DNA from 3 places in the Lysinibacillus sp. FSL M8-0337 genome. Region 3 is predicted to be linked to each of the others. Evidence: a T-box and tRNA genes for the amino acid it is inferred to sense, from the RefSeq annotation. Region 3 holds a T-box; the other regions hold tRNA genes.
What was found. A T-box is a leader RNA that pairs with one kind of tRNA and senses whether it is charged. The one in region 3 lies ahead of proS (proline--tRNA ligase), so its partner is inferred to be a tRNA-Pro.
Positions count from the first base shown of each region.

Region 1: it has a tRNA-Pro gene. The T-box ahead of proS (proline--tRNA ligase) is inferred to sense a tRNA for this amino acid. The anticodon was not compared.
Region 2: it has a tRNA-Pro gene. The T-box ahead of proS (proline--tRNA ligase) is inferred to sense a tRNA for this amino acid. The anticodon was not compared.

Region 1 covers NZ_CP151996.1:3,501,721-3,509,509, forward strand. Annotated here, with positions in the region: gene nadA (quinolinate synthase NadA) at 1-825, shown strand, start outside; tRNA gene MKY08_RS16975 (tRNA-Glu) at 927-998, opposite strand; tRNA gene MKY08_RS16980 (tRNA-Ser) at 1,001-1,091, opposite strand; tRNA gene MKY08_RS16985 (tRNA-Asn) at 1,105-1,181, opposite strand; tRNA gene MKY08_RS16990 (tRNA-Ile) at 1,186-1,262, opposite strand; tRNA gene MKY08_RS16995 (tRNA-Gly) at 1,265-1,338, opposite strand; tRNA gene MKY08_RS17000 (tRNA-Phe) at 1,344-1,419, opposite strand; tRNA gene MKY08_RS17005 (tRNA-Asp) at 1,448-1,523, opposite strand; tRNA gene MKY08_RS17010 (tRNA-Met) at 1,527-1,601, opposite strand; tRNA gene MKY08_RS17015 (tRNA-Ser) at 1,655-1,747, opposite strand; tRNA gene MKY08_RS17020 (tRNA-Ile) at 1,763-1,839, opposite strand; tRNA gene MKY08_RS17025 (tRNA-Met) at 1,847-1,920, opposite strand; tRNA gene MKY08_RS17030 (tRNA-Ala) at 1,947-2,022, opposite strand; tRNA gene MKY08_RS17035 (tRNA-Pro) at 2,045-2,121, opposite strand; tRNA gene MKY08_RS17040 (tRNA-Arg) at 2,131-2,207, opposite strand; tRNA gene MKY08_RS17045 (tRNA-Leu) at 2,217-2,305, opposite strand; tRNA gene MKY08_RS17050 (tRNA-Gly) at 2,310-2,384, opposite strand; tRNA gene MKY08_RS17055 (tRNA-Leu) at 2,432-2,516, opposite strand; tRNA gene MKY08_RS17060 (tRNA-Lys) at 2,540-2,615, opposite strand; tRNA gene MKY08_RS17065 (tRNA-Thr) at 2,622-2,697, opposite strand; tRNA gene MKY08_RS17070 (tRNA-Val) at 2,701-2,776, opposite strand; rRNA gene rrf (5S ribosomal RNA) at 2,787-2,902, opposite strand; rRNA gene MKY08_RS17080 (23S ribosomal RNA) at 3,012-5,939, opposite strand; rRNA gene MKY08_RS17085 (16S ribosomal RNA) at 6,304-7,789, opposite strand, start outside.
Region 2 covers NZ_CP151996.1:3,491,122-3,498,910, forward strand. Annotated here, with positions in the region: gene MKY08_RS16825 (TraR/DksA C4-type zinc finger protein) at 1-257, opposite strand, end outside; gene MKY08_RS16830 (MerR family transcriptional regulator) at 331-1,092, opposite strand; gene MKY08_RS16835 (hypothetical protein) at 1,273-2,046, opposite strand; gene MKY08_RS16840 (S8 family serine peptidase) at 2,181-2,411, opposite strand; gene dpaL (diaminopropionate ammonia-lyase) at 2,758-3,969, opposite strand; tRNA gene MKY08_RS16850 (tRNA-Glu) at 4,139-4,210, opposite strand; tRNA gene MKY08_RS16855 (tRNA-Ser) at 4,213-4,303, opposite strand; tRNA gene MKY08_RS16860 (tRNA-Asn) at 4,317-4,393, opposite strand; tRNA gene MKY08_RS16865 (tRNA-Ile) at 4,398-4,474, opposite strand; tRNA gene MKY08_RS16870 (tRNA-Gly) at 4,477-4,550, opposite strand; tRNA gene MKY08_RS16875 (tRNA-Phe) at 4,556-4,631, opposite strand; tRNA gene MKY08_RS16880 (tRNA-Asp) at 4,660-4,735, opposite strand; tRNA gene MKY08_RS16885 (tRNA-Met) at 4,739-4,813, opposite strand; tRNA gene MKY08_RS16890 (tRNA-Ser) at 4,867-4,959, opposite strand; tRNA gene MKY08_RS16895 (tRNA-Ile) at 4,975-5,051, opposite strand; tRNA gene MKY08_RS16900 (tRNA-Met) at 5,059-5,132, opposite strand; tRNA gene MKY08_RS16905 (tRNA-Ala) at 5,159-5,234, opposite strand; tRNA gene MKY08_RS16910 (tRNA-Pro) at 5,257-5,333, opposite strand; tRNA gene MKY08_RS16915 (tRNA-Arg) at 5,343-5,419, opposite strand; tRNA gene MKY08_RS16920 (tRNA-Leu) at 5,429-5,517, opposite strand; tRNA gene MKY08_RS16925 (tRNA-Gly) at 5,522-5,596, opposite strand; tRNA gene MKY08_RS16930 (tRNA-Leu) at 5,644-5,728, opposite strand; tRNA gene MKY08_RS16935 (tRNA-Lys) at 5,752-5,827, opposite strand; tRNA gene MKY08_RS16940 (tRNA-Thr) at 5,834-5,909, opposite strand; tRNA gene MKY08_RS16945 (tRNA-Val) at 5,913-5,988, opposite strand; rRNA gene rrf (5S ribosomal RNA) at 5,999-6,114, opposite strand; gene MKY08_RS16955 (cysteine desulfurase family protein) at 6,743-7,789, opposite strand, start outside.
Region 3 covers NZ_CP151996.1:1,202,060-1,209,848, forward strand. Annotated here, with positions in the region: gene MKY08_RS05495 (flagellin) at 1-67, opposite strand, end outside; gene MKY08_RS05500 (GNAT family N-acetyltransferase) at 295-1,227, shown strand; gene neuC (UDP-N-acetylglucosamine 2-epimerase) at 1,217-2,389, shown strand; gene MKY08_RS05510 (PIG-L deacetylase family protein) at 2,386-3,054, shown strand; gene MKY08_RS05515 (BRCT domain-containing protein) at 3,132-3,506, opposite strand; gene MKY08_RS05520 (YbgA family protein) at 3,582-3,938, opposite strand; T-box leader at 4,162-4,375, shown strand; gene proS (proline--tRNA ligase) at 4,586-6,022, shown strand; gene MKY08_RS05530 (class 1 isoprenoid biosynthesis enzyme) at 7,237-7,789, shown strand, end outside.

The DNA.
Region 1 (7,789 bases), 2.3 Mb from region 3:
ACTACTGAAAGACAGCATGTTTATTTACCTGATATGCGTGCAGGTTGTTCTATGGCAGATATGGCGGATATTTATCAAACAGAGCAAGCTTGGCCTATTTTACAACAACTTTTTGGCAATACAATATTGCCGTTAACATATGTAAATTCGACTGCAGCCATTAAAGCATTTACTGGTCGTCACGGTGGAGCTTGCGTAACCTCCTCTAATGCTAAAGAAATGGTAAAATGGGCTTTTTCACAAAAGCAGCGTATTTTATTTTTACCAGATCAGCATTTGGGTAGAAACACTGCTTTTGACTTAGGTGTTCCACTAGAAAGTATGGCGGTTTGGAATCCTCATACAAATACACTTGAAACAGACCAATCACCAGAAAAAATCAAAGTCATATTGTGGAAAGGACACTGTTCGGTGCATGAAGGTTTTACAGTACAACATACTGCTAAGGTTCGTCAAACATATCCAAATATGCGCATTATTGTTCATCCTGAATGTAGCCGTGAAGTGGTAGCTGCTGCAGATGATGCAGGCTCTACAAAATATATTCTCTATACGATTAATAACGCCCCAAGCGGCTCGGCGTGGGCAATCGGAACAGAAATGAATCTAGTAAACCGCATTATTCAACAACATCCTGATAAACATATAATCTCTTTAAACGAAAACTTCTGCCCTTGTCTTACAATGAATCGAATCGACCTTCCACATTTACTTTGGTCACTTGAAAGTATTGAGCAAGGCAAGCCACATAATCGCATTCAAGTGGATGCGTCAACGGCTGAAGAAGCTCGTAGCTCTCTTGAAAGAATGCTATCACGTAGTTAAGCAAAAAATCGTCTACCGATTTAATGGTAGACGATTTTTAAAATGATCTAGACAAAAAAAACACAGTCGCTATGATTGCTCATATCGACTGTGTTTTAGTATGACCCCTACGGGATTCGAACCCGTGTTACCGCCGTGAAAGGGCGGTGTCTTAACCGCTTGACCAAGGGGCCAATGGCGGAGAAGGAGGGATTTGAACCCTCGCGCCGGTTACCCGACCTACACCCTTAGCAGGGGCGCCTCTTCAGCCTCTTGAGTACTTCCCCATAAATAAAAAAATGGCTCCGAAGGCAGGACTCGAACCTGCGACAACCTGATTAACAGTCAGGTGCTACTACCAACTGAGCTACTTCGGAATAATGGTGGGCCTAAATGGACTCGAACCATCGACCTCACGCTTATCAGGCGTGCGCTCTAACCAGCTGAGCTATAGGCCCATTGGAGCGGGTGATGAGAATCGAACTCACGACATCAGCTTGGAAGGCTGAGGTTTTACCATTAAACTACACCCGCGTATATGGTGGGTCAGGACGGAATCGAACCGCCGACACTTAGAGCTTCAATCTAATGCTCTACCAACTGAGCTACTGACCCATATACTTTGACTGAACCTATTTTAAAATGGCGGTCCCGACCGGGATCGAACCGGCGATCTCCTGCGTGACAGGCAGGCATGTTAACCGCTACACCACGGGACCATTTGGTTGCGGGGGCTGGATTTGAACCAACGACCTTCGGGTTATGAGCCCGACGAGCTACCACTGCTCCACCCCGCGATAATATGTTTATTCACTTCGAGTTTTTTGTACACCATTTCTAAAATTAAAACTGGAGGAGGTAGAGGGATTCGAACCCCCGCGCGGTGTTACCCGCCTGTCGGTTTTCAAGACCGATCCCTTCAGCCAGACTTGGGTATACCTCCGTACTATTATATAAATGGTGGACCTTGCAGGACTCGAACCTGCGACCGGACGGTTATGAGCCGTCTGCTCTAACCAACTGAGCTAAAGGTCCTTTAAGATGGCGGCAGAGGGGATCGAACCCCCGACCTTACGGGTATGAACCGTACGCTCTAGCCAGCTGAGCTACGCCGCCAGGATCTTTATACTGGTTATAAATTATGGTGGAGCCTAGCGGGATCGAACCGCTGACCTCCTGCGTGCAAGGCAGGCGCTCTCCCAGCTGAGCTAAGGCCCCATAAGTTACAAGTTTTTGAAAATGGTCGGGAAGACAGGATTCGAACCTGCGACCCCTTGGTCCCAAACCAAGTGCTCTACCAAGCTGAGCTACTTCCCGTTCATTTATTGGCGCGCCCGGCAGGAGTCGAACCCACAACCTTCTGATCCGTAGTCAGACGCTCTATCCAATTGAGCTACGGGCGCTTGATAAAATGGTGCCGAGGGCCGGAATCGAACCGGCACGGTAGTCACCTACCGCAGGATTTTAAGTCCTGTGCGTCTGCCAGTTCCGCCACCCCGGCACATTGGAGCGGAAGACGAGGTTCGAACTCGCGACCCCCACCTTGGCAAGGTGGTGTTCTACCACTGAACTACTTCCGCATGTGCATAAGATTATTTATCCTGGCAATTATCAAATTCAAATAAAATGGTGCGGGTGAAGGGAGTCGAACCCCCACGCCTTGCGGCGCTAGATCCTAAGTCTAGTGCGTCTGCCAATTCCGCCACACCCGCATCTTATTGTTGGCAATTAAAAATGGTGAGCCATGAAGGACTCGAACCTTCGACCCTCTGATTAAAAGTCAGATGCTCTACCAACTGAGCTAATGGCTCAAAAAATGGTGCCGGCTATAGGAATCGAACCCACGACCTACTGATTACAAGTCAGTTGCTCTACCTGCTGAGCTAAACCGGCATATGGTGGAGGATGACGGGCTCGAACCGCCGACCCTCTGCTTGTAAGGCAGATGCTCTCCCAGCTGAGCTAATCCTCCTGGGTATTATGCCTAGCGACGTCCTACTCTCACAGGGGGAAGCCCCCAACTACCATCGGCGCTAAAGAGCTTAACTTCCGTGTTCGGTATGGGAACGGGTGTGACCTCTTTGCCATCATCACTAGACTATATTCGACCTCCAATACACGGCGTATTACTGTGTCTTGAAGCTCTCTTTTTAGAAAGATTGTTCTTTCAAAACTGGATAAACGGTTCATTGAATGTTTCAAACTTTTTGGTTAAGTCCTCGATCGATTAGTATTCGTCAGCTCCATGTGTCACCACACTTCCACCTCGAACCTATCTACCTCATCGTCTTTGAGGGATCTTACTTACTTGCGTAATGGGAAATCTCATCTTGAGGGGGGCTTCATGCTTAGATGCTTTCAGCACTTATCCCGTCCACACATAGCTACCCAGCGATGCCTTTGGCAAGACAACTGGTACACCAGCGGTGTGTCCATCCCGGTCCTCTCGTACTAAGGACAGCTCCTCTCAAATTTCCTACGCCCACGACGGATAGGGACCGAACTGTCTCACGACGTTCTGAACCCAGCTCGCGTACCGCTTTAATGGGCGAACAGCCCAACCCTTGGGACCGACTACAGCCCCAGGATGCGATGAGCCGACATCGAGGTGCCAAACCTCCCCGTCGATGTGGACTCTTGGGGGAGATAAGCCTGTTATCCCCGGGGTAGCTTTTATCCGTTGAGCGATGGCCCTTCCATGCGGAACCACCGGATCACTAAGCCCGTCTTTCGACCCTGCTCGACTTGTAGGTCTCGCAGTCAAGCTCCCTTGTGCCTTTACACTCTACGAATGATTTCCAACCATTCTGAGGGAACCTTTGGGCGCCTCCGTTACCTTTTAGGAGGCGACCGCCCCAGTCAAACTGTCCGCCTGACACTGTCTCCTGCCCCGCTAAGGGGCATGGGTTAGAATTTCAATACAACCAGGGTAGTATCCCACCGACGCCTCCTTCGAAGCTGGCGCTCCGAGATCTCTGGCTCCTACCTATCCTGTACAAGTTGTACCAAAATTCAATATCAGGCTACAGTAAAGCTCCACGGGGTCTTTCCGTCCTGTCGCGGGTAACCTGCATCTTCACAGGTACTATAATTTCACCGAGTCTCTCGTTGAGACAGTGCCCAGATCGTTACGCCTTTCGTGCGGGTCGGAACTTACCCGACAAGGAATTTCGCTACCTTAGGACCGTTATAGTTACGGCCGCCGTTTACTGGGGCTTCAATTCGCAGCTTCGCTTGCGCTAACCACTCCTCTTAACCTTCCAGCACCGGGCAGGCGTCAGCCCCTATACGTCACCTTACGGTTTTGCAGAGACCTGTGTTTTTGCTAAACAGTCGCCTGGGCCTATTCACTGCGGCTCTCATGCGCTTGCACGCTCAAGAGCACCCCTTCTCCCGAAGTTACGGGGTCATTTTGCCGAGTTCCTTAACGAGAGTTCTCTCGCACACCTTAGGATTCTCTCCTCGACTACCTGTGTCGGTTTGCGGTACGGGCACCTCTCACCTCGATAGAGGCTTTTCTTGGCAGTGTGAAATCAGGAACTTCGTCCATACGGACTCGCCATCACAGCTCAACGTTACAGTGTGCGGATTTGCCTACACACACGCCTTACTGCTTGGACGCGCACAACCAACGGCGCGCTTACCCTATCCTACTGCGTCCCCCCATTTCTCAAACGGTGAGGAGGTGGTACAGGAATATCAACCTGTTGTCCATCGCCTACGCCTATCGGCCTCGGCTTAGGTCCCGACTAACCCTGAGCGGACGAGCCTTCCTCAGGAAACCTTAGTCATACGGTGGACGGGATTCTCACCCGTCTTTCGCTACTCATACCGGCATTCTCACTTCTAAGCGCTCCACCAGTCCTTCCGGTCTGACTTCAACGCACTTAGAACGCTCTCCTACCACTGACATCGTAGATGTCAATCCACAGCTTCGGTGAATCGTTTAGCCCCGATACATTTTCGGCGCAGCGTCACTCGACCAGTGAGCTATTACGCACTCTTTAAATGATGGCTGCTTCTAAGCCAACATCCTGGTTGTCTGTGCAACGCCACATCCTTTTCCACTTAACGATTACTTTGGGACCTTAGCTGGTGGTCTGGGCTGTTTCCCTTTTGACTACGGATCTTATCACTCGCAGTCTGACTCCCGTGTATAAATATCTGGCATTCGGAGTTTGTCTGAATTCGGTAAACCGGGATGGCCCCCTAGTCCAAACAGTGCTCTACCTCCAGTATTCTCATCACGAGGCTAGCCCTAAAGCTATTTCGGAGAGAACCAGCTATCTCCAAGTTCGATTGGAATTTCTCCGCTACCCACACCTCATCCCCGCACTTTTCAACGTGCGTGGGTTCGGGCCTCCAGTAAGTGTTACCTCACCTTCACCCTGGACATGGGTAGATCACCTGGTTTCGGGTCTACGACCACGTACTAATTCGCCCTATTCAGACTCGCTTTCGCTGCGGCTCCGCCTTCTAAAGCTTAACCTCGCACGTAATCGTAACTCGCCGGTTCATTCTACAAAAGGCACGCTATCACCCATTAACGGGCTCTAACTACTTGTAGGCACACGGTTTCAGGATCTCTTTCACTCCCCTCCCGGGGTGCTTTTCACCTTTCCCTCACGGTACTGGTTCACTATCGGTCACTAGGTAGTATTTAGCCTTGGGAGATGGTCCTCCCGGATTCCGACGGAATTTCACGTGTTCCGCCGTACTCAGGATCCACTCTGGAGGGAATAAACTTTCGACTACAGGGCTTTTACCTGCTCTGGCGGACCTTTCCAAGTCGCTTCATCTAACTCATTCCTTTGTAACTCCGTATAGAGTGTCCTACAACCCCAAGAGGCAAGCCTCTTGGTTTGGGCTCTTCCCGTTTCGCTCGCCGCTACTCAGGGAATCGATTTTTCTTTCTCTTCCTCCAGGTACTTAGATGTTTCAGTTCCCTGGGTCTGCCTTCAAGACGCTATGTATTCACGTCAAGATACTACGCGATTAAACGTAGTGGGTTCCCCCATTCGGAAATCTCCGGATCAAAGCTCACTTACAGCTCCCCGAAGCATATCGGTGTTAGTGCCGTCCTTCTTCGGCTCCTAGTGCCAAGGCATTCGCCGTGCGCCCTTAATAACTTAACCTGCAGCTTCCGATATACATCGTAATCCAGCGTCAGCTTCATTCGTTCGGTCAGTCACGTACAGAGGTACGCTCCTTCTCTCACTCAATCGCTTCCTTGTCTTACTCGTATCTCGAAACCTTCATTTGTTATTAAGCCTATAAAAAACTTAAAAAATAAATGTGTTTGTTACAATTTCAATGTCGTTTTATCCAGTTTTCAAAGAACAAATTCACTACCTGTTTCTACTTCTTCGCAAATTTGCGACGAAAGCGTAGCGACAGGAGCACAGTTTTGAAGTATTTCATCGTAATGATGAACCTTCAAAACTGAACGCAAAACGTAATCTTACAAACCCAAGGTTTGTATTCCGAAAATATCCTTAGAAAGGAGGTGATCCAGCCGCACCTTCCGATACGGCTACCTTGTTACGACTTCACCCCAATCATCTATCCCACCTTCGGCGGCTGGCTCCAAAAGGTTACCTCACCGACTTCGGGTGTTACAAACTCTCGTGGTGTGACGGGCGGTGTGTACAAGGCCCGGGAACGTATTCACCGCGGCATGCTGATCCGCGATTACTAGCGATTCCGGCTTCATGTAGGCGAGTTGCAGCCTACAATCCGAACTGAGAACGACTTTATCGGATTAGCTCCCTCTCGCGAGTTGGCAACCGTTTGTATCGTCCATTGTAGCACGTGTGTAGCCCAGGTCATAAGGGGCATGATGATTTGACGTCATCCCCACCTTCCTCCGGTTTGTCACCGGCAGTCACCTTAGAGTGCCCAACTAAATGATGGCAACTAAGATCAAGGGTTGCGCTCGTTGCGGGACTTAACCCAACATCTCACGACACGAGCTGACGACAACCATGCACCACCTGTCACCGTTGTCCCCGAAGGGAAAACCATATCTCTACAGTGGTCAACGGGATGTCAAGACCTGGTAAGGTTCTTCGCGTTGCTTCGAATTAAACCACATGCTCCACCGCTTGTGCGGGCCCCCGTCAATTCCTTTGAGTTTCAGTCTTGCGACCGTACTCCCCAGGCGGAGTGCTTAATGCGTTAGCTGCAGCACTAAGGGGCGGAAACCCCCTAACACTTAGCACTCATCGTTTACGGCGTGGACTACCAGGGTATCTAATCCTGTTTGCTCCCCACGCTTTCGCGCCTCAGTGTCAGTTACAGACCAGATAGTCGCCTTCGCCACTGGTGTTCCTCCAAATCTCTACGCATTTCACCGCTACACTTGGAATTCCACTATCCTCTTCTGCACTCAAGTCTCCCAGTTTCCAATGACCCTCCACGGTTGAGCCGTGGGCTTTCACATCAGACTTAAGAAACCACCTGCGCGCGCTTTACGCCCAATAATTCCGGACAACGCTTGCCACCTACGTATTACCGCGGCTGCTGGCACGTAGTTAGCCGTGGCTTTCTAATAAGGTACCGTCAAGGTACAGCCAGTTACTACTGTACTTGTTCTTCCCTTACAACAGAGTTTTACGAACCGAAATCCTTCTTCACTCACGCGGCGTTGCTCCATCAGGCTTTCGCCCATTGTGGAAGATTCCCTACTGCTGCCTCCCGTAGGAGTCTGGGCCGTGTCTCAGTCCCAGTGTGGCCGATCACCCTCTCAGGTCGGCTACGCATCGTCGCCTTGGTGAGCCGTTACCTCACCAACTAGCTAATGCGCCGCGGGCCCATCCTATAGCGACAGCCGAAACCGTCTTTCAGTATTGTCCCATGAGGAACAATAGATTATTCGGTATTAGCCCCGGTTTCCCGGAGTTATCCCAAACTATAAGGTAGGTTGCCCACGTGTTACTCACCCGTCCGCCGCTAACGTCAAAGGAGCAAGCTCCTTCTCTGTTCG
Region 2 (7,789 bases), 2.3 Mb from region 3:
ACAGCGCACTTACCATATGTGCCATCTTCTATTGCTTGCAGCGCATGCTCGATTTCTTCAGCATGGTCACTGCGATGTTCATCAATGGCCATCTCTGTAAGTTGGTCTGTTAAATCACTTGCATTATCAGCTGGATGGTTATCATAATTTGAGAGCTCTGTTGCCTGCGGTCGCTCTGATTCTTCTAGCTGCTTCTCTAGTTCTTGTAATTCCTGCTGTAATTGGTTTTTAAACTTTTCGATCATTTGTTGATTCAAAAAAATCTCCTCCTCATACTTTCATTTTTTCCTAAATATCTATTTCTAAAACATCTGTATGAGAAGGATTCCATTAGTTTTGTGTGTATTCTCTAATTACATCATGGAGAAATTGAGTAGCACCTTCTGACACATGTTGATCGTAATATGCAGTAAAACGTTCATCTGCTATATACATTTGTGCTAAACCAACATGTGCTTCCTTTGTATATTGCGGCCACGAAAAGCTCAGCCAACGCTTATGCAGTTCTGCCACTTCCATGGCGACATCATTTTTCACGTCGCCTATAGCCATTGCCTCTTTTAATCGTTCAAATAGTTGCTGTTCTAGTTGCTGCATTGCCTTATATTGTTCCTCTGATAAATTCTTAAACTTCGCATTCGATGCATCGACCTTTTCATCGCCATAGTTTGCACGAATTTCTTTACCGTATTGTTTTTCATTTTCCTCAATCAGCATTTCTTTAAAGCCTTCAAATTTCTTTTCGTTCGTCATTGGTTGTTCCTCCTCAATCGATTGAATGGTTTGTTCCACTGTTTTTAATAATTGATCTAGCTGTTTTTTTCGTTGTAATAAAGCATCACGATGTGTTTTTAATGCTGCTATATGTTGAAATTCAGGTGCATGAATAATGTTGTGAATGGTTTCAAGCTTCATATCTAACGCTTTATAAAACAAAATTTGCTGAAGAATATCGACTTCTTGTTGCCCATAAAAGCGATACCCTGCTTCATTTGTTCTTGCCGGCTTTAGTAAATCAATTTCATCATAATACCGCAACGTTCTCGTACTTACCCCTGACAATTTAGCAAGCTGTAAAATGGTATACTCCATTGCTTTCACCTCCATATTTATACTGTAAACCTTTCCGCAGCGTTAAGGTCAAGGGGATATTTATATACGTCTGCCGTAAGGGAAAAAATAAAAGATCTGTGTCCACTTCACCCAGGCACAGATCTTAGAAGTTGCTTATAATATTTGGCTAACTTTTGAGAGTAGCTCAGTACAGTTAGGTTAATCCCCCGCACTTAGATAATATTGATACTTATTCGTATCTATTTTATGTCTTAATTTTTTTTGAAAAAATTGTTGGTTACTCGCTGTAATTGGAAATAACCCGATAACCGGATGAATATTTGAAAGATGCAATATTTCCCTATATTCCTCTATTGAAATGTCAGTTAGTATTTCCTCACCTACTACGGTATCTTCATTAATTGGCGTCCACATTATTATTCTTTCGATGCTCTCTTCATTGATATAAAATGGAGAAACCATTTCTTCTACAAATAAATTGTTTTCCCGAGCAAATTGTAATGGTTCCTCTTGATAATTATTTGTTCCAATAAACATATAATAGTCATCTCCAAAATGCACAAAAAAATCTAAAGTTATGAAATGACAATATATGAAACCTCTTAATACCATTTTAGAAATGAGAGGGATTTGATCAATCGATACCTCTTGATCATCTTTTAATTGAAAATTGTCTAATTTTTCATCATACAATTGATTATATAGAGCACAATTACTATCTACATCAATATAAGTCATGTTAAACATTGTTAATGATTTTATATGATTAACCTCTAAAAACTTCATGATTGTATTAATATATGCTGTTTCGACCTTTAAATATTTTTCTAATGTGAAAGTTTCACCATTAATTGTCTTCCCAATGTGAGCTGGGCTTGTCCATTCCAATTTCTTCGTGTAATGCCCTTCATTATTTCTGAAGTCAGGATTATATTTCGTTATCCTCCATTGATATTTTATATGTTTATTCACTTTTATCACCTCTTTAGTCATATTATTTTATGAATATAATTAAAGAATATAAAATAATATTATAAAAAACAATGAAAGTAAGACATTTTCAAGAGCTTTTTTACTAAATATTCAAAATATTTTTGGAAAGATTTCTATATTATTAATCTCCTATTCTCTTTAAGACAGCATCTCAATTTGGCCACCCCTTTACTATTTAATACTTGTACGTCATATAATTCTGCATCTGGGTTAACACCAATAATGTTATGTGAGTTTTCTTCAGCTGCAATAATAGGAGCAATCATAGTACCATGTCCCAATTCATCTAAAGTCTCAGAATTCTTATTTATTGCATTATAAGTTTCTTTAACTTTCCCTTCCAAAATATCTAGATTACCCCAGTTTTGTTCACATTCTTTAGAAGAAAATGCTATAGAATCTAAGCTAGCTTCCTTAGAACTGCACCCTATGAGAAAAATTGATAATAACAAGAAGATAATAGGATAAAAGTATCTAATTTCTATTAAACCTCCTAACTAATTAAATGTATGAAAATTCTGTTAATTTCAAAGTTAAGTCTACATCTTGTAAACACATATATTTTAATTCCTACTAAAAGCTAGATATTGAGATATTCCGTATATAAGTAAAAATATTTTATAAAATGGAAAAATAATTTGCAAGAATTAATATAAAAAAGCATCTCAATATCCAAGATGCTCACCTTTCCTATTTAGCATACTTCCCATGCCACACTATATTTCTGTAGTTTTCTACGTCTGTGTCTCCCTCTGTACTAACAAACAATATCTTTGACTTTGGATTGAGCTGTAAAGCTACCTTTAAATCATAGTAATCCTCATTTGTTATTAATTCATAAAAACATCCAAATGGCGCTGCTCCTGATTCTCCCGCAACAATACGATTATCCGCGCCAAGTGGATTTCCCAAGACGCGCATACCCGTTGCAGCTACCTTCTCACTACAACTAATACTTACCTTTGTATATGCTTTTAAAATATCCCAAGCGATAGGGTTAGGCTCCCCACATGCTAAGCCAGCCATAATGGTTTGCATTTCTCCACCGACAGTAACAAACTGTCCAGTTCCTCGGTTAAAACTCTCATAAAAGCAATTAGCTGCATCTGGTTCAATTAAAACAAATGTTAGTTGTTGTCCATAATATTGTTGTAAAAAAGCGACTATAGCTCCTGCAAATGAACCTACACCTGCCTGTAAAAATACATGGGTCGGTGCTTCTTGCAAATGGTCAACAATCTCTTTTGCCAATGTTGTATAGCCTTGCATAATCCATAATGGAATCTCTTCGTACCCTTCCCACATTGTATCCTGTATCACTATCCAGCCATTATCCTTTGCAAGCTGTGAGGTATACCTTACCGTTTCATCATAATTCATTGAAGTGATTTCTGCATATGCGCCTTCATTTTTAATATTTTGCAAGCGCTCTTCCGCACTACCAGCAGGCATATAAATTCGCGCCTTACAGCCAAGTTCCCTTGCTGCCCAAGCAACCCCGCGCCCATGATTGCCATCTGTCGTTGAAATAAAGGTACAGTCGCCTAATTTTTCTTTCACTTCAGGTAGTTTTAATTGTTCAAAAGACAATTCATCAATATTTTGATCTAGCAATTTCGCAATATATTTGCCAATCGCATAAATACCACCTAACACCTTAAACGCATTTAAGCCAAAGCGATAGGACTCATCTTTAACAAAAATCTTACTAACCCCAAGATGCAGTGCTAAAGCATCTAAATCATGTATAGGTGTTTTTTCAAAATTTTCATATGTATGATGGAATCTTTCCACACAATTAACCTGTTCTACTGTAAATTTTTGTAGTATATCTTTACCTTGTTCTAAATTCTCTTGTAAATGATATTGTCGATTATACACCCATCTTAAGTTTTCGCTCATTCGTATGATCCCCCTCTATAATTGCTTATACCTATATTACCTAATAATACTAGTAAAGAGAATCATCATTGGATTTATAAATAGACAGTCGGAAACGATGCTCTCTCAAATTTTTAATCTAGCAAAAAAAACGCAGTAAATGTGAAATCACATTTACTGCGTTTTAGTATGACCCCTACGGGATTCGAACCCGTGTTACCGCCGTGAAAGGGCGGTGTCTTAACCACTTGACCAAGGGGCCAATGGCGGAGAAGGAGGGATTTGAACCCTCGCGCCGGTTACCCGACCTACACCCTTAGCAGGGGCGCCTCTTCAGCCTCTTGAGTACTTCCCCATAAATAAAAAAATGGCTCCGAAGGCAGGACTCGAACCTGCGACAACCTGATTAACAGTCAGGTGCTACTACCAACTGAGCTACTTCGGAATAATGGTGGGCCTAAATGGACTCGAACCATCGACCTCACGCTTATCAGGCGTGCGCTCTAACCAGCTGAGCTATAGGCCCATTGGAGCGGGTGATGGGAATCGAACCCACGACATCAGCTTGGAAGGCTGAGGTTTTACCATTAAACTACACCCGCGTATATGGTGGGTCAGGACGGAATCGAACCGCCGACACTTAGAGCTTCAATCTAATGCTCTACCAACTGAGCTACTGACCCATATACTTTGACTGAACCTATTTTAAAATGGCGGTCCCGACCGGGATCGAACCGGCGATCTCCTGCGTGACAGGCAGGCATGTTAACCGCTACACCACGGGACCATTTGGTTGCGGGGGCTGGATTTGAACCAACGACCTTCGGGTTATGAGCCCGACGAGCTACCACTGCTCCACCCCGCGATAATATGTTTATTCACTTCGAGTTTTTTGTACACCATTTCTAAAATTAAAACTGGAGGAGGTAGAGGGATTCGAACCCCCGCGCGGTGTTACCCGCCTGTCGGTTTTCAAGACCGATCCCTTCAGCCAGACTTGGGTATACCTCCGTACTATTATATAAATGGTGGACCTTGCAGGACTCGAACCTGCGACCGGACGGTTATGAGCCGTCTGCTCTAACCAACTGAGCTAAAGGTCCTTTAAGATGGCGGCAGAGGGGATTGAACCCCCGACCTTACGGGTATGAACCGTACGCTCTAGCCAGCTGAGCTACGCCGCCAGGATCTTTATACTGGTTATAAATTATGGTGGAGCCTAGCGGGATCGAACCGCTGACCTCCTGCGTGCAAGGCAGGCGCTCTCCCAGCTGAGCTAAGGCCCCATAAGTTACAAGTTTTTGAAAATGGTCGGGAAGACAGGATTCGAACCTGCGACCCCTTGGTCCCAAACCAAGTGCTCTACCAAGCTGAGCTACTTCCCGTTCATTTATTGGCGCGCCCGGCAGGAGTCGAACCCACAACCTTCTGATCCGTAGTCAGACGCTCTATCCAATTGAGCTACGGGCGCTTGATAAAATGGTGCCGAGGGCCGGAATCGAACCGGCACGGTAGTCACCTACCGCAGGATTTTAAGTCCTGTGCGTCTGCCAGTTCCGCCACCCCGGCACATTGGAGCGGAAGACGAGGTTCGAACTCGCGACCCCCACCTTGGCAAGGTGGTGTTCTACCACTGAACTACTTCCGCATGTGCATAAGATTATTTATCCTGGCAATTATCAAATTCAAATAAAATGGTGCGGGTGAAGGGAGTCGAACCCCCACGCCTTGCGGCGCTAGATCCTAAGTCTAGTGCGTCTGCCAATTCCGCCACACCCGCATCTTATTGTTGGCAATTAAAAATGGTGAGCCATGAAGGACTCGAACCTTCGACCCTCTGATTAAAAGTCAGATGCTCTACCAACTGAGCTAATGGCTCAAAAAATGGTGCCGGCTATAGGAATCGAACCCACGACCTACTGATTACAAGTCAGTTGCTCTACCTGCTGAGCTAAACCGGCATATGGTGGAGGATGACGGGCTCGAACCGCCGACCCTCTGCTTGTAAGGCAGATGCTCTCCCAGCTGAGCTAATCCTCCTGGGTATTATGCCTAGCGACGTCCTACTCTCACAGGGGGAAGCCCCCAACTACCATCGGCGCTAAAGAGCTTAACTTCCGTGTTCGGTATGGGAACGGGTGTGACCTCTTTGCCATCATCACTAGACTATGTTTCGACTTTCAATCCAAAGTATTACTGCATTAGCTTCATGTGTTCGGTCAGTTACATACTAGAGTACGCTTCTTCCTTCTCTCAACCACTTTTGCGAATAGCTTTTATCTCGAAACTTTTATGTATTTCGTTTTGAAGTTATTTACCTGTCCTTCAAGACAAGAATTATTGTATAACGTTTATCTAGAGAATGCAACACTTTTTTATAAAAAAAAGAAATTATTACTTTTTGAAGATATTTTTGCTATGTGAGAGAATTTATCGCTCTACTAACCATTATAGCAATTGTTTTTCCAAAAGAAAACATTTTATTTACACAAATAAATAAAATAGTTAGATTGTCGACAAAAGGACGTATATTTTTTAACAAACACTACTACTGTTTCTTTAATGGTCGTGCTAGTTTACATCCCTATCGTAGAGGTAGTTATTACTTCTTTGCAACAATAAATTTTAGATGTTACCGCTTTTGAGTTATCACTTAAAGCTCATGCTTATACTAGTAACGTCAAGAAGCAATTTATCAGAACCGAGAAGCCTTTAATTTCCACAGGAAGTAATAATTATAAGTTAAAATTAAAGGCTTTGTTCAATACAGTTCTAACGTATATCCTACTTTATTTTAGAATTTTACAATATTAGACAACACAAAGGTTAATTGATCAATTTCTTCAAATGTTGTTGTTGGTCCAAATGATATTCTAAAAAACTGTCGTGCTTCCTCCACTGTATAACCCATTGATATAATTGCTTTTGTGCCAGATTCACTGTGTATATCACAAGCACTACCAGTTGAAATACAAATCCCGGCTTCGTTTAATTTTAGTAACACGTATTGACCTTCCACTTTGTCCATCATCAAACCACATATATTAGGTAGTTGCTCCACACACTCAATTAATCGACAAGCTGGTGGTAAATGGCTTTGTAAATATTTGCGCAACAATTCATAATGTTGACGCTCAAAATGATAGTTTTCAATGGCTGTCGCAAACGCTACAATGGCAGGTGTATCTAATGTTCCCCCACGTAAACCACGTTCATGTGTCACGCCAGGTGTTAAAGATGGCACTCGAATTTGAGGATTTATAAATATAGCTCCACATCCTTTTGGCCCCCCTATTTTATGGGCAGAAATGGTAATTGCATCTACACTTGCACAAAAAGAAGTAGTTGGAAGCTTACAAAAGGACTGTACACAATCTACATGAAAAAATATATTTTGACTGTTTGCTATTAAAGCAATTTCTTCCACTGGTTGGATAGAGCCTATTTCAGAATTTACATGTTGAATTGTTATTAATGCTGTATCCTCTCTTATAGCCTCTCGTACCTGATTGACTTGAATACACCCATCCAGTTGTAAAGGTAATTTTGTAACGGAATAACCCATTTTCTCAAGTGTATTTAATGCTGCATGGACAGACGTATGCTCAGCTTGCGATGAAATTATATGCTTGCCTTTTTTTGAAGCTAAAGCCAGTGATAAAATCGAGAGTAAATTCCCTTCTGTTCCGCTTCCAGTAAAAATAATCCCATCACTTTTAACGCCAAGCGTTCTTGCTACAATAGCTCTCGCCTGTTCTACAAAGTAATTTGCTTGTCCTCCTAAATCATGTAAACTCGCACTATTTCCATAATAACGTTTTGCTACTTCACAATAAGCCTC
Region 3 (7,789 bases):
TCAACTCAGTATTTAGATGGTTATAACGATTTTGAGTAAATAGACCTTTGCTTTGTTGAATTTTCATAACTATTCTCCTAATATTATATATAGAACTATTTTATTATTATAACCCAATATTCTACAAAACAAGAAATGTAGTGAAATAAACTTTAAGGGATAGATAAACAGATAAAAAGTACGGGGTAATCAAATGTTTTTATTGGTATTTTTATTTTATATAAACAATAATGTTAAATTGTGTTATTGTTTAAATGTTGTTGTTAAAGATAAAGGATTAGAGAGGGGACGACAATGGAAATAAAGATATTAACTAAGAATGATTTTATATATTATTTAGAGTCACTAAATGAACTTTTTAGAATTTCATTTAATCGTGATATTCATCCGAATTTTCTAAAATGGAGGTATTATGATAATCCTTGTGATGATTTATTAGTTGCTGTTGCGATAGATAATAATAAAATTATTGCAAATTATTCTGCTTCACCTCATTTAATAGAGAATGATAAAACTACATATAAAGCTGCACTGTCAATGACAACAATGACACATCCTGATTATAACGGTCTCGGTTTATTTACTAAATTAGCTGAACTATTATATCAAGAGATGATTAGAAGAAATTACAGTTTAATTTGGGGGTTTCCTAATAATAACTCTCATGGCATTTTTAAAAATAAACTACAGTGGCAAGATATTTATGAAATTCCGACATTTACATTAAATCTATCCACAGCAAAAATGAATGATTTAGACGATCTTTATAGTTATGGTTTTGACAATAGCTTTGACAAAATAGTTATGTTTTCTAAAGAAAAACAATATCAGGTCAAAAAAAGTTCAGCGTATTATAAATGGCGTTATTTAAATAATCCTGTAAATGAATATTACAATTATTATTTGAAAGATTTGGATGTATATCGAGCTAATATTATTTATAAGGAATATGGAGCTAGTATAGATATTGTTGAAATCAACGGATTAACGGATGTTGATAAAATTAAATTAATAAAGAAATTAATAAATATTTTTAAAGAGCAGAAAAAAGAGCAAATAAATTGCTGGCTAAATGTAAATGATCCACTTCATAGTGCTTTTGAGAGAATTGGGTTTACAAATACTATGCCTATTACATATTTTGGAGCTAGAAGCCTTGATGAGAATATAAACATTCGTTCTTATAAATCGTGGAACATTTTTATGGGTGATTCAGATGTCTACTAAAAAAATAGTTGCTTTTACTGGAATTCGTTCAGACTATGATTTACTAAGCAAATTATATAGCGAAATAAATAAAATCGAGGGTTTTGAACTAAAATTAATTGTTAGTGGTGCACATCTTTCTGAAACGATGGCATACTCTGTGCAAGAAATAATAAAGGATGGCATTCCTATTTTAGCAAAAATTGAATCTTTATTAGACTCTAATAGTCTTGCTGGTAGGGTCAAGTCTTTATCTATTCTAATGCAAGGAGCCATCCATTCAATAGTAGATTATAATCCAGATTTAATAATTGTAGTTGGTGATAGAGAGGAAGTCCTAACTGGAGCAACGATTGGGACCTATTTAAATATACCTGTCGCGCATTTTTTTGGAGGCGATCATAGTACGGACGGTCATGTAGATAACCCTATCCGCCACGCTACTTCCAAATTAGCTAATATTCATTTTGTATCTAATGAAGTTTCAGAAAAAAGATTGCTTGCAATGGGCGAAGAAAAATCAAGAATTTTTAACATTGGTAGCCCTTCATTAGACAAATTTAAAGATACACCCATTTTAACTAAAGAAGAAGTGTTTAATAAGATAGGTATTTCAATGGATATTGAAGATTATGCATTGTTGATTTTTCATCCTGAAGCACAACATGAGCGGGACTCTGGAGAACATTTGAGTAATATATTGGATGTTTTAAAAGAAAAAAATATTTTTACATTTGTAGGATATCCAAATTCGGATAGTGGTCAAGTAGAGATTATCAATACATTAAAAAAATATTCTTCTGATACTAATTTTTTTATGTATAAAAACCTTCCAAGAGATATATTTGTAAATCTTTTTAGAAATAGTTCTTTTTTAATTGGGAATTCAAGTATGGGGATTTATGAAGCACCTATGATAAAAAAGCCAGTAATTAATGTAGGTAATCGGCAAGTCGGAAGATATTCTACTGAAAACGTTCTATTTGTTGATAGTTCTAAACAATCGATAAAAAATGCAATTCATAGACTATCAAATGTGGATTATATAGAAAAATTACAAAATGTAAAATCTATTTACGGGGACGGTCAATCCACACAAAGAGCATTAAAATTTTTACAAAATTTAAATTACAGTGATTTTATATATAAAATAACAGACCCATTGGAGGACTTAGATGAATGAGTAAAAATGTCGTGATTGTAACACCTCACCCAGATGATGAAACGCTAGGGTGTGGGGGTACTATTTTAAAACATGTAGAGCATGGTGATAAAATTTTTTGGCTAATTATTACTACTATGGGTAGCTTTTTTAAAGAAGAAGCTAAATTGAAAAGAGCTAAGGAAATTGCAAAGGTGGCAAAGCAATATAACTTCAATGAAACCTTTGAGTTGGGATTTGAAGCGGCTATGTTAGACCAAGTCCCAGAAAGTAATTTAATTGGAGCAATTAGTAGTGTTTTTCATAAAATTCAACCAAACATAATATACGTACCCTATCCAAGTGACATTCATTCTGATCATAAATTTGTGTTTGATGCAACTATGGCTTGTACTAAATGGTTTAGATACTCATCTGTAGAAAAAGTATTAGCTTATGAAACTTTATCTGAAACGGATTTTACAATAAATCCTGATGCAAACAATTTTAGACCTAATGTTTATGTTGATATTAAAGACTATTTACAGCGTAAGATTGAAATTATGAATATTTATGAATCAGAAATTAGTAACTTTCCATTTCCAAGAAGTGAAAAAGCTGTTTCATCACTTGCTTATGTTCGTGGTGCTGCAAGTGGCTTTGAGGCTGCAGAAGCATTTATGTTATTAAAAGAAAGGATTATATGATTGTTAGTAGGGTGCGCCAATATTTTTCTATCAAAGAATAACTGAAAGGGAGGCACAAGGTGTCCTCTTTCAGTTTTTTATTTTTGGAGTGCATTTTTTGATATTTCTAGGATTGAAGAAGGTATATACTCTTTTTGCATGGAAATAAGCCAAATAAAATCATCTTCAGCAATAATTTGAATGTCGTATCCAAGTTGGATGAGTTGCTCTGCTTTTAAATGTTTCGTGCTTTTGCCTCGTCGGTTATGACCGAGAATAACAAAAGCGGTGTCCTTAGTGACAGCCCCTTGCATTAAACCGCCACAAGCTCGTGCTTTTTTTGCAGCTTCTGCGCGTGTCATCGTAGAAAGAGCCCCTGTAAAGACGATTTGTTTATTATAAAATGGATGCATTATACGTTCGGTTAGATTAGTAAGAAAGATAATGTCATCGTTGTCCTTATTGGTGTTCATATAGATTCTCCTAAGAGCTTAATATTAAAGGGCGAGCCACTTGTTCGTAGGCTTGCATTTAGGCAATAACTACTGCTACTGTATTTGTAAAATAGTACTTTCACGTAAATAAGTAACGTTATATTGAATGGCTAATTGTTGTAAAAAACAAAGAAGCGCTGGTATTTGACAAGTAAGAAGCAGTTGCTCGTATGTTCGTTTTTCTTCTATTGAGGCTACTTTACGGAAATATCCCCACATATGCTGACAAGCATTGCGCATGCTGCCTTCAGTTGGCGTTTGTTGTAATGCAACTTCGATTAATTGTTTAATTTGTTCATGGCTCATCATGTCGCGCATGGCCAGACGGAGTTGATTGTAATGCTTTTGGCTATGAAACATAACGCGATATTTTTCTTCACGCCATAATTTTTCTGTTAGTTGACGTTGCATCTAATCACCTTTCACATAACTGTTTCAAACTCATTCTACTTGATTTAATGAAAACATCAAAATGTTTTTATGCTGGTATAGTAAAGCATTTATTAAAAATAGGGGAATTTGGGTAAGCTGATACAAGAGCTAGCGTAATAGTATGCAAACTATATTTTATCATTCAATGACCTATCGTAATGATTGAATTACATTTAGCAAATTGGTATATTAATGTATACATATACAATCGATGATGTGACTAAGTAAATAAGAAATGTGAAACAGAAAATATAGCCTAGGCTGAGAGCTATAGCACCCCTTCTTATTGAACCCTACCACGGAGATGTCAGTTAACAACTAACCGAGTAGTTTCGTTACAAACGTTTAGAGGGCATATTATTAATTATGCCGAACTAAGGTGGTACCACGTCAACTAGCGTAAAGACGTCCTTTATTAGGATGCTTTATGCTTTTTTTATGAACTTGATTTGGGCCTAGCTAAGGGATGAAGCCGAAAGATATGGATGCATGCCTTGACCGAATTAAGTTAAATGCTTCGCTGGGTAACATAGATTTTAAAAGGAGCTGTTTGAGCAGGCTCGAATAAAGTCTAGATGCTATTTTGTCGAAGTGAAATAGATTTTTTCAAAATAGGAGGAAAAAAGATGTCTCAAAAAACAAATGATTTTTCAAAATGGTATGTGGAAACGATACAAAAGGCGGATTTAATGGATTATACGCCGGTTCGTGGTTGTATTGCCTTTAAACCAGACGGCTATGAACTGTGGGAACATATTCAAGCGGAGATGGATAAGCGTTTTAAGGAAACAGGTCACCGCAATGCCTACTTCCCGATGCTTATTCCAGAATCTTTTTTCCAAAAGGAAAAGGATCATATTGAAGGATTTTCGCCAGAGCTTCCTTGGGTGACCGAAGCGGCAGGTGAACAATTAGAAGAGCGTTTAGCGCTGCGCCCAACTTCGGAAACAATGATTGGGCATTTGTATTCAAACTGGATTAAAAGTTATCGAGACCTTCCTGTTTTAATCAATCAATGGGCCAATGTATTCCGTTGGGAAAAGAAAACGCTGCCGTTTATCCGTACTTCGGAATTTTTATGGCAAGAAGGCCATACGGCGCATGTTGATGAAGAAGATGCACGGAAAGAAACAATGCAAATGTTAGCTATTTATAAAGAAGTTGTCGAAGGATTATTAGCAATTCCAGTCTATGATGGACAAAAAACACCGTCAGAACGTTTTGCTGGAGCAGTTGATACATTTTCAATTGAAGCGATGATGAAGGATGGCAAGGCCGTACAAGCAGGGACATCTCATTATTTAGGTACGAAATTTGCCGAAGCTTTTGATATCAAATATTTAAATAAAGAAAATAAACATGTCCATGTGCATACAACATCATGGGGTACGTCTACCCGTTTAATCGGTTCTGTTATTATGGTGCATGGTGATGAACAAGGTCTTGTTTTACCGCCAAGAATCGCTCCAACGCAAGTTGTGTTAATCCCAGTTGGTCCTTGGAAAAAGAACCCTAAGATTATCGAGAAATTAGATGAAATTTTTACTGCGTTAAAAGCAAAGGGCATCCGTGTGCGTCTTGATGATTCAGACCAATCACCTGGTTATAAGTTTAATGAATGGGAGCTAAAAGGTGTACCTGTGCGTATTGAATTGGGACCACGTGATTTAGAAAATCAGCAAGGCTTAATGAAAGCCCGAGATGAAGAAGAAAAAGTATCTGTTTCTTTAGAAACAATTGTAGAAAGCATAGAAACAGAACTTGAAACGATGCAAACGCGCCTATTTGAAAAAGCAAAAGCTTTCCGTTCAAACAACTCTCATACCCATATCGATTCAATGGAACAGTTAAAACAGCATTTAGCTCAATCAGAACAAAATGAAACAATCCCAGGTTGGATTTTAGCGGGTTGGTGTGGAGATGATGTGTGTGAAGAAAAGGTAAAAGAAGAAACAAAATTTACAACTCGTAATATACCATTTAACCCACCCGTTACAAAGCATACTTGCATTCATTGTGGGAAAGAAGCACAACATACAGTTTGGTTCGCCCGCGCTTACTAAATCTAACTTTGTATGGTAGAAAGCATGTTAACATGCTCAGAGTATTGACAAAGAGGCTGGGACATAACTAAAAAAATTTAAGGAACAGAGGAAAGGTGTTCATAAATTTTTGCTATATGGAGAACTTGCTATTCTTGCTTTAGCAATAAAAAAATAGAAGGGTGCACTAGTTGTTGGTAGCGAAGGCGGTGACTCCTGCTCAGAACGCACACAGCGTAAGACGCGGGCATTCCGCGCGTTAGCGAGGGTTACGGCTTACTGTGCTGAGCGGAAAGCACCGCCGAAGCGGACAATAACGGCGTAGCAAAAAAGTGTTAGATTGACTGCCATCAATCTAACACTTTTTCTCTTGGTCCCAGCCTCTTCTAACTGAATTGTGCTTAGATTTAGAGTATTTCGTTATGATTTCCTCTCTTTGAAATGTATCTTCTACTAACATTTTAATGCTTGTATTTGTAGTCTCCAGAATAGCCCCTTCTCCAAAAAAATGGAAAAATACAGCAATATTGCTTTTCTCGTCTTGATGTATATAGCTGATTTTGAGGTTGTCCCTCATATGGAAACAATAATGCAGTCACCTATTGAAAAAAGCTCTTCTTTACACTGTGTTACATTCCTTTTAATTTATTTTTACCTGTCAATAGAGCGTATCCTTTATGAAATACAGCATTTATAGTGAGTTACTTAAATTCTTTCTTGCTATATTTGTACTAATAAAATTTATGAAACTATAGTTGCGTAATTATGTAAATTAATGCATTATATTGTTAATAGGTATTAATATTTATGAATATATTTACATTTTTAGTATTTTAGGTATAATAGTTAATGATTGGAAAAAAGGATAACTGTCATGAGTCATAGATGACAAATTTAATGATTAGCTCTAAAATAATTGTAAATAGATGGGCTTTTCCATTCATACAAAAGAGCGAAATCACCTTTATTATTTATGCCTCTGATGCCGTTTGAAAGTGGTGATACATAACAGTCAAAATTAAGTATGTTAAATGTAATGAATTCTTAGCAATATGTGCGCTGCCTGTTGTTCATTCTAGGAAGCACAACTCCTTTGTTATTTTAAGGTGGAAGTATATTTACTTGAAATACCCGAAGTCAAACACCAAGGATATCTGCATTGTTAACTATTCATTTTGATTGTTAGAAGTAGCTCAAAGCCAAATCGCAATTAAAATAAATAATTGGTAAGGTGAATGATGGAAGAAATAAAACAATCATTAAGGCGAATTATCAGTAATTATCAACTATCGGATGAGTTTAGCCGTTGTTTAACCTCCTTGTTAGATCAACATGAAGGTGGTGATTTTAGTGATTTAAGTAAATTGCATTTTCAATTGAATGGCGGTATATTAACGAAATCTATCCAGGAAGTTTTTAATCTTTTGGAACTCTGGATTCTTTTTACAGATATTGTTGATGATATCGAAGACGGTGATGAATCAAAATGGGGAATAGAGGGGAATTTATTGCTTAATGCTTCGACAGCTTTCGTTAGTATCGTTATGTTGGAGCTACAAAAGGTAGAAATACCTTATAAAAGTGAGGTTACTCGTTTATTTTGCCATTACTTACTTCAAGCAGTTGATGGTCAGCATCATGACCTAATCAATCAGATTACATCTGAAGAAATGTATGTAGCTGTTGTTAAGAAGAAATCCGGTTCGTTAATAGCACTTTCTTCATTGCTCGGAGAAGTATTAGCAACTGGAAAGTATTCCGAAAAGCTTGAAATGAGTGCGTACTATA